Linked DNA regions of Streptomyces venezuelae. The protein of the gene in region 2 interacts with the protein of the main gene of each other region in a pairwise test. Links are inferred from orthologs where the notes say so. Each region holds a gene or a part of one and is shown on either strand. Other genes may lie near its edges. The genes, in order: rlmB and tsaE.

Region 1 (3,068 bases), 1.1 Mb from region 2 along the record:
GAGCAGCGTCAGACCGATGACGATCCCGCCGATCAGACCGCCCCGCCGCAGCACGCGCCGCCGCAGGTCCCAGATGTCGGAGCGCGGCCCGAGCGTGCGCCACGCCTCACCGGCGAGGCGTCCGTCGACGGAGTAGACGGGTGCGCCCGCGATGATCAGCGGAGACCACGCGGCGAGGTAGATGATGTCGGGCGCGTCGTAGGCGGGGACGGTCTTCCAGCTGACGGTGACGATGAGCGCCGCCGAGAGCAGCACACCGACGGAGGCGGCGACCCGCTGCCAGAGCCCGAGGACCGTCAGAACGCCGACGACGACCTGGAGGAAGGCGATGCACAGGCCGGCGCCCACGGGGTGCTGGAGGGCGAAGTCGCGCAGTGGCTCGGCGAGCGCCCAGGGGTGCAGCGAGTTGAGCCACTTGACCATGGAGCCGCGCTGGCCGCCGTCGAAGTAGACGGGGTCGCAGAGCTTGCCCATGCCGGCGTAGATGGAGATGAACCCGAGGAAGACGCGCATCGGGAGCAGGACGACGCCGAGGTTCATGCGGCGGCCCGGGTAGTAGGCGTGCCGGACGGGGTCCGAGCCGTGCCTGCGCGCCCGCTGCGTGCCGCCTTCGTCGTCGTACGCGTCGTCGTCGGCGTCGTCGTAGCCGCGGTCGTCGTACTCCTGCTCGAGCCGCTCGTCGTAGTCGCTGCCGGGCAGCCGCATCTGCGGCAGCATCCGGGTGCCGGGTTCGGGGGTGCGCGGGCCGATGACGGCGGGCGTCTCGACGGTCTCCGGTCCTTCGTCGACGCCGACGCGGGGGATGACCTGGGTGGCGCCCGCGTCCTCCGCGCTGTTGTAGGGACCGGCCTCCTCGGCCGAACGGCGCACGCCGCCGCCGCGCACGGCCTGCAGCAGTCTGATGGCGCCCGTGTCGTCCGGGGCGGACTTCCCGCTCCAGACGACGGGCGCGCGGCGTTTGGCGGCCGCACCGGCCGCGGCGGCGGCGGGCATGCGTGCCGTCTCGTCGGGCATGCCCAAGTGCCGTGAGATACGCGGGGATTGAGTGCGCCCAGCGGCGGGAAGCTGCACGCGGAAACTCGCGTGATTGACGATGACCTGCGCCGGGTCGCTCGGCACCTTCACCATGCTCAGCGCGGGAGCATCGTCAAAACCTGACGAGCTTCCCCCAGTGGGAGTGCGGGGTGTTCTGGTGTCCACACTCATCTAACCGAGTGATGTGTGTTTAGGACACTGCCTTGACCATGGAGAAATGTCCGGACCGCGTCAAAAGATCACCGCGGCCCGGACATCCCCGGGGAATCAGGCGCGGCGCCGCGCCGCCTCGTACAGCACGACGCCCGCCGCGACACCGGCGTTCAGGGACTCCGCGCCACCCGGCATCGGAATCCGCACGCGGAAGTCGCAGGTCTCGCCGACGAGGCGCGAGAGGCCCTTGCCCTCGCTGCCGACGACGATGACGACGGGACCGGACAGCGCCTCCAGGTCACCGACCTCGTGCTCGCCGTCGGCGGCGAGGCCGACCACGGCGACGCCGGCCTTCTTGTACTGCTCCAGGGCGCGCGTCAGGTTCGTGGCGCGGGCGACCGGCGTCCGCGCGGCGGTGCCCGCGGACGTCTTCCACGCGCCGGCCGTCATACCGGCGGCGCGCCGCTCGGGCACGAGCACGCCGTGGCCGCCGAACGCGCAGACGGAGCGGACGACCGCGCCGAGGTTGCGCGGGTCCGTGACGCCGTCGAGGGCGACGATCAGCGGGTCCTGGCCCTCGTCGAACGCGGCGGCGACGAGGTCCTCCGGGTGCGCGTACTCGTACGGCGGGACCTGGAGCACGAGGCCCTGGTGGTTGAGGCCGTTCGTCATGCGGTCCAGCTCGGGGCGGGGCGCCTCCATCAGGTGGATGCCGCCGCGCTCGGCCGCGAGCTGCAGCGCCTCGCGGACCCGCTCGTCGTTGTCGATGAACTGCTGGACGTAGAGCGTGGAGGCGGGCACGCCGTCGCGCAGCGCCTCGAAGACCGGGTTGCGGCCGACGACCATCTCGGAGGTGCCCTTGCCGCCGCGCCCCTTGGGCGTGGCGGTGCGGCGGCCGACGGCCTTCTTGGCCTTGGCGTTGGCGATGCGGTTCTTCACATGCCCCTTGCGCATCTCGGCGGGCGGCGTCGGACCCTTGCCCTCCAGGCCGCGGCGCCGATTGCCGCCGCTGCCGACCTGCGCGCCCTTCTTGCCGGACATGCGGCGGTTGTTAGCGGCCATGACCTACCTGTCTGTCGTGATGCGTGGGCGCGTACGTGCGTACGCGCGCGGGTGTACGTCGGTGTACTGGGTGTACGTCTATGAAGTGTGCCGCCCGGAAGGCCGTAAGGCACATCCGGGCGGCACATCGGCTGTGGCCTAGCGCGGGCCGAGCGTCCAGCGGGGACCGGTCGGGCTGTCCTCGATGACGAGGCCCGACTGGTTGAGCTGGTCGCGGATCGCGTCGGCGGTGCCCCAGTCCTTGCGGGACCGGGCGGCCTCGCGCTGGTCGAGGACGAGTCGGACCAGGGTGTCGACGGCCCCGTGCAGGTCCTCGCCGCGGTCGGTCTCGCCGCCGGCCCAGTGCGGGTCGAGCGGGTCGAGGCCGAGGACGCCGAGCATGGCCCGCACCTCGGCGAGGCGTGCGACGGCGGCTTCCTTGTCGTCGGCGGCGAGGGCGGAGTTCCCCTGCCTGACCGTGGTGTGGACGATGGCGAGCGCCTGCGGGACGCCCATGTCGTCGTCCATGGCGTCGGCGAACGCGGGCGGGACCTGGGCGGCGGGCTCGACGACGCCGCCGGCCTTCTCCACGACGCGCTGCACGAAGCCCTCGATGCGGGCGAACGCGGACTCGGCCTCGCGCAGGGCCTCCTCGCTGTACTCGATCATCGAGCGGTAGTGCGGGGTGCCGAGGTAGTAGCGGAGCACGATGGGCCGCCACTGCTTGACCATCTCGCTCACGAGCACCGAGTTGCCCAGCGACTTGGACATCTTCTCGCCGCTCATGGTGACCCAGCCGTTGTGCACCCAGTAGCGCGCGAAGGTGTCACCGAAGGCCT
Region 2 (3,210 bases):
TGCGCACGTCTTCGTAGCGGGCCCAGTAGACCTCCTTGCGGCGGGCGTCGGTGGCCACCACGAAGGGGCCGCCTTCGATGCCCGAGGCGTACGCGAGGCCGTCCAGCGTGCACACGCCGTGCACGGGGACGCCGAGCGCGAGACCGAAGGTGTCGGCGGTCATCAGGCCGACGCGGAGGCCGGTGTAGGGGCCGGGGCCCACGCCGGCGACGATGCCGGTCACGGCGTCGAGCTTCAGGCCGGCCTCGGCGAGCACACGGTCGACGGCCGGAAGCAGCAGTTCCCCGTGGCGGCGGGCGTCGACCTGGCTCGACTCCGCGACGACGGAGGAGCCGTCGTGGAGGGCGACGGTGACAGCGGGCGTTGCGGTATCCAGAGCGAGCAAGAGCACGCGAACAGCCTACGGCTCCCGGGCGCCGCGCACGGCCCGCACCGGGATGAGGTGCGGCTGCCGGGGGATGGGGCACGGCTGCTGCTACCGTCACTCCGTAGCCGTACGCAGTACGAAGAGGTGGGTGGCGCAAGGTGTCAAGGAGCAGCTCGGGATTCGTGGCCGGGCTCACCGCTGCCGCGCTCGCCGCGGTCGGGTTCCTCGCCTTCCAGGCATCGGCCAGCGCGCCGGACCACTCGGAGAAGGCCGACAAGTCGCCGTCCGCCTCCGCGTCGCGCTCCCCCAAGGACAAGAAGAACCCCGCCGCCGTGCCCGCGCAGTCCGGCACCGGCGAGCGCGTCGTGTACTCGCTCGAGGACGACCGCGTCTGGCTGGTCGAGGCGTCGGGCAAGGCCAAGCAGACGTTCAAGGTCACGCCGGGCACGGTCGACCCGGCCCCGGGCACGTACGCCGTCACGTCCCGGACAGCTCGTGTCCCGGGCACGGACGGTGTGCCGGTCGAGAACGTCGTGATCTTCACGCTCACCGACGGCGTCGCGATCGGCTTCAGCGCCGCGGTCGACGGTTCGACGCCGAAGCCGGACCCGTCGAAGAAGACGGGCGGCATCCGTCAGTCGCGCGAGCAGGCCAAGGCGATGTGGGAGTTCGCGCTGCGCGACAAGAAGGTCGTCGTCGTTCCCTGATCAGTGCCGCTTCAGCGCCGCTTCACGGGCGTGGACGCACGCGCGGGCTCGGGGTCGCTCGGCGGCGTGGAGACGGCGCTCGCGGCGGCGCACGACGCGAGCAGATCGCTCATCGACAGGTTCGAGGGTTCCGAGGAGTGCGAGGAGTCCACGGCGGCCGATGGTCCGGGCAGCCTCTTCCCGCGCGGCTGAGCGCAGGCGTCACGTTCTGTAGCCGTCATGGATGCCTCCTGGGGGCTCCGGGGGCAGACGTGGTTAGGTAGACCTAACCAAGACCGGTATCCATGTGACCACGCCCGACGCTCGCAACGCAACATTTTGCCGACGTCTTGTCGGAACGTTCGGTCGAACGTACGAGAAACGCCCCGGACCAGAGGCCCGGGGCGGGGTTGCGGGCGCGGGGCGCGAGGGCCGTCAGGCGCCCAGCGACGCCAGATCCGCGTCGGCCCAGCGCGCGCCGAGCCCGGTGATCGTCACGTCGCGCACCTCGTCGGCCGCGCCGTCCGCCGCGTCACCCCCCGTGCCGCCCACGGCACGGTCGATGACGACCCGCAGCCGGTCGTCCGACAGCTCCTCGACCTTGCCGTCGCCCCACTCGACGACGACCACGGACTCGGGCAGCGAGACGTCGAGGTCCAGGTCCTCCATCTCGTCGAGCCCGCCACCGAGGCGGTACGCGTCGACGTGGACCAGCGCGGGTCCTTCGCCGAGCGACGGGTGCACGCGGGCGATGACGAAGGTCGGGGAGGTGACGGCGCCGCGCACACCGAGGCCCTCGCCGAGGCCACGGGTCAGCGTCGTCTTCCCGGCGCCGAGCTCGCCGGTGAGCATGACGAGGTCGCCCGGGCGCAGCAGCTTGGCCAGACGACGCCCCAACTCGCCCATCTGTTCGGGGGAGTTGACGGTGATCTTGAGTGTGACGGCCGGAGCCTCGTGGTGCGGTGCTTCCATACCGCCCACGGTAGCGGCTGGGAGCACGCGCTCGGGCCCACCGCCTGCGCTCAGGCCCGCCGCCCGGCCCCCCGCCCGGCCCCCGCCCGCACGAGCAGGTCAGCGAGGCGGTCCATGACGACCTCCGGGTGCTCCAGCATCACCAGGTGGCCCGCGTCCGGGACCAGGACCAGCTCCGCGTCGGGGAGCAGGTGGGCGATGGCCTCGCTGTGCTCGCTGGGGGTGACCAGGTCCTCGTCGCCCGCGAGCACGAGCACCGGCAGTTCGGCGAAGTGCTTGAGGGCCGCCGCCTTGTCGTGCTCGGCGAAGGCCGGGTAGAACTCCGCGACCACGTCGATGGGCGTCGCCTCGATCATCCGCTCCGCGAACCGCGCGATCGCCGGGTCCACGTCCTTGCGCGAGAACGAGTACCGCTTGATGACACCCGCGAAGAGGTCCGCCGTGGCCCGCCGCCCCCGCTCCACCAGCTCCGCCTGCGAGCCGAGCGCCCGCAGCAGCCCGGGCAGCACCCGCCGGACCGCGTTCATCCCGGCGACCGGAAGGCCGAAGTTCACCTCGCCGAGCTGCCCCGACGACGTGCCGATCAGGGCGACGCCCACCACGCGCTCGCGGATCAGCTCGGGGAACTGGTCGGCGAGCGCCATGGTCGTCATGCCGCCCATGGAGTGCCCGACGAGGACGAGCGGCCCCTCGGGCGCAGCGGCGTCGATGACGGCCTTCAGATCGCGCCCCAGCTGGTCGATGGAGACCGGCACACCGTGTTCGACCTGGTCGACCCCACGCGCCGAACGGGCGTGGCTGCGCTGGTCCCAATAGACGGCGCGGACGACACCGCGCAGGGCGGCCCGCTGGAAGTGCCAGGAGTCCTGGCTCAGGCAGTAGCCGTGGCTGAAGACGACGGTGAGGGGCGCGGGGTCCCGGCGCCCGAAGAGGCGGCGCCGCCGCGGGGCGCGGTCGCCGTCCCCGCCGGCTCCGGCCCTGCCGCCGTCCTCGGCCGGTTCGACCTCTTCGACCTCGTACGAGAGCTCCGTGCCGTCGTCCGCGTATGCCGTGCCGGGCATGCCGCGCAGCGAGCCGTACGGCCCCGACGCGTCGAGCGCCAGCCGTGCCTTCTTGCGCATGCCGCGGCCGACGGTGAGCCGCTCTATGGCGACGCCGGCGGCCGCACCCGCGGCCAGGACGCCT

The links.
Region 1: the proteins of tsaE (region 2) and rlmB interact in binary tests that used the Escherichia coli proteins (3 or more experiments, as listed by UniProt). The link is inferred for Streptomyces venezuelae from one-to-one orthologs.

Annotation. Positions count from the first base shown.
Region 1 is NZ_CP029193.1:3,784,529-3,787,596, forward strand. What follows is about bases 277-3,031. They hold rlmB (23S rRNA (guanosine(2251)-2'-O)-methyltransferase RlmB), read right to left. Parts: upstream 2,251-3,031; coding sequence 1,303-2,250; downstream 277-1,302. Other genes in these bases: DEJ47_RS17440 (DoxX family membrane protein), read right to left, coding at 277-1,206; cysS (cysteine--tRNA ligase), read right to left, coding at 2,389-3,031. In the rest of the region: more of DEJ47_RS17440, read right to left, coding at 1-276; more of cysS, read right to left, coding at 3,032-3,068. UniProt on the Escherichia coli protein: Specifically methylates the ribose of guanosine 2251 in 23S rRNA.
Region 2 is NZ_CP029193.1:4,895,755-4,898,964, reverse strand. What follows is about bases 258-3,154. They hold tsaE (tRNA (adenosine(37)-N6)-threonylcarbamoyltransferase complex ATPase subunit type 1 TsaE), read right to left. Parts: upstream 2,026-3,154; coding sequence 1,489-2,025; downstream 258-1,488. Other genes in these bases: DEJ47_RS22820 (alpha/beta fold hydrolase), read right to left, coding at 2,076-3,154; DEJ47_RS36505 (hypothetical protein), read left to right, coding at 1,078-1,266; DEJ47_RS22835 (L,D-transpeptidase), read left to right, coding at 526-1,074; tsaB (tRNA (adenosine(37)-N6)-threonylcarbamoyltransferase complex dimerization subunit type 1 TsaB), read right to left, coding at 258-391. Outside these bases: more of tsaB, read right to left, coding at 1-257; more of DEJ47_RS22820, read right to left, coding at 3,155-3,210. UniProt on the Escherichia coli protein: Required for the formation of a threonylcarbamoyl group on adenosine at position 37 (t(6)A37) in tRNAs that read codons beginning with adenine.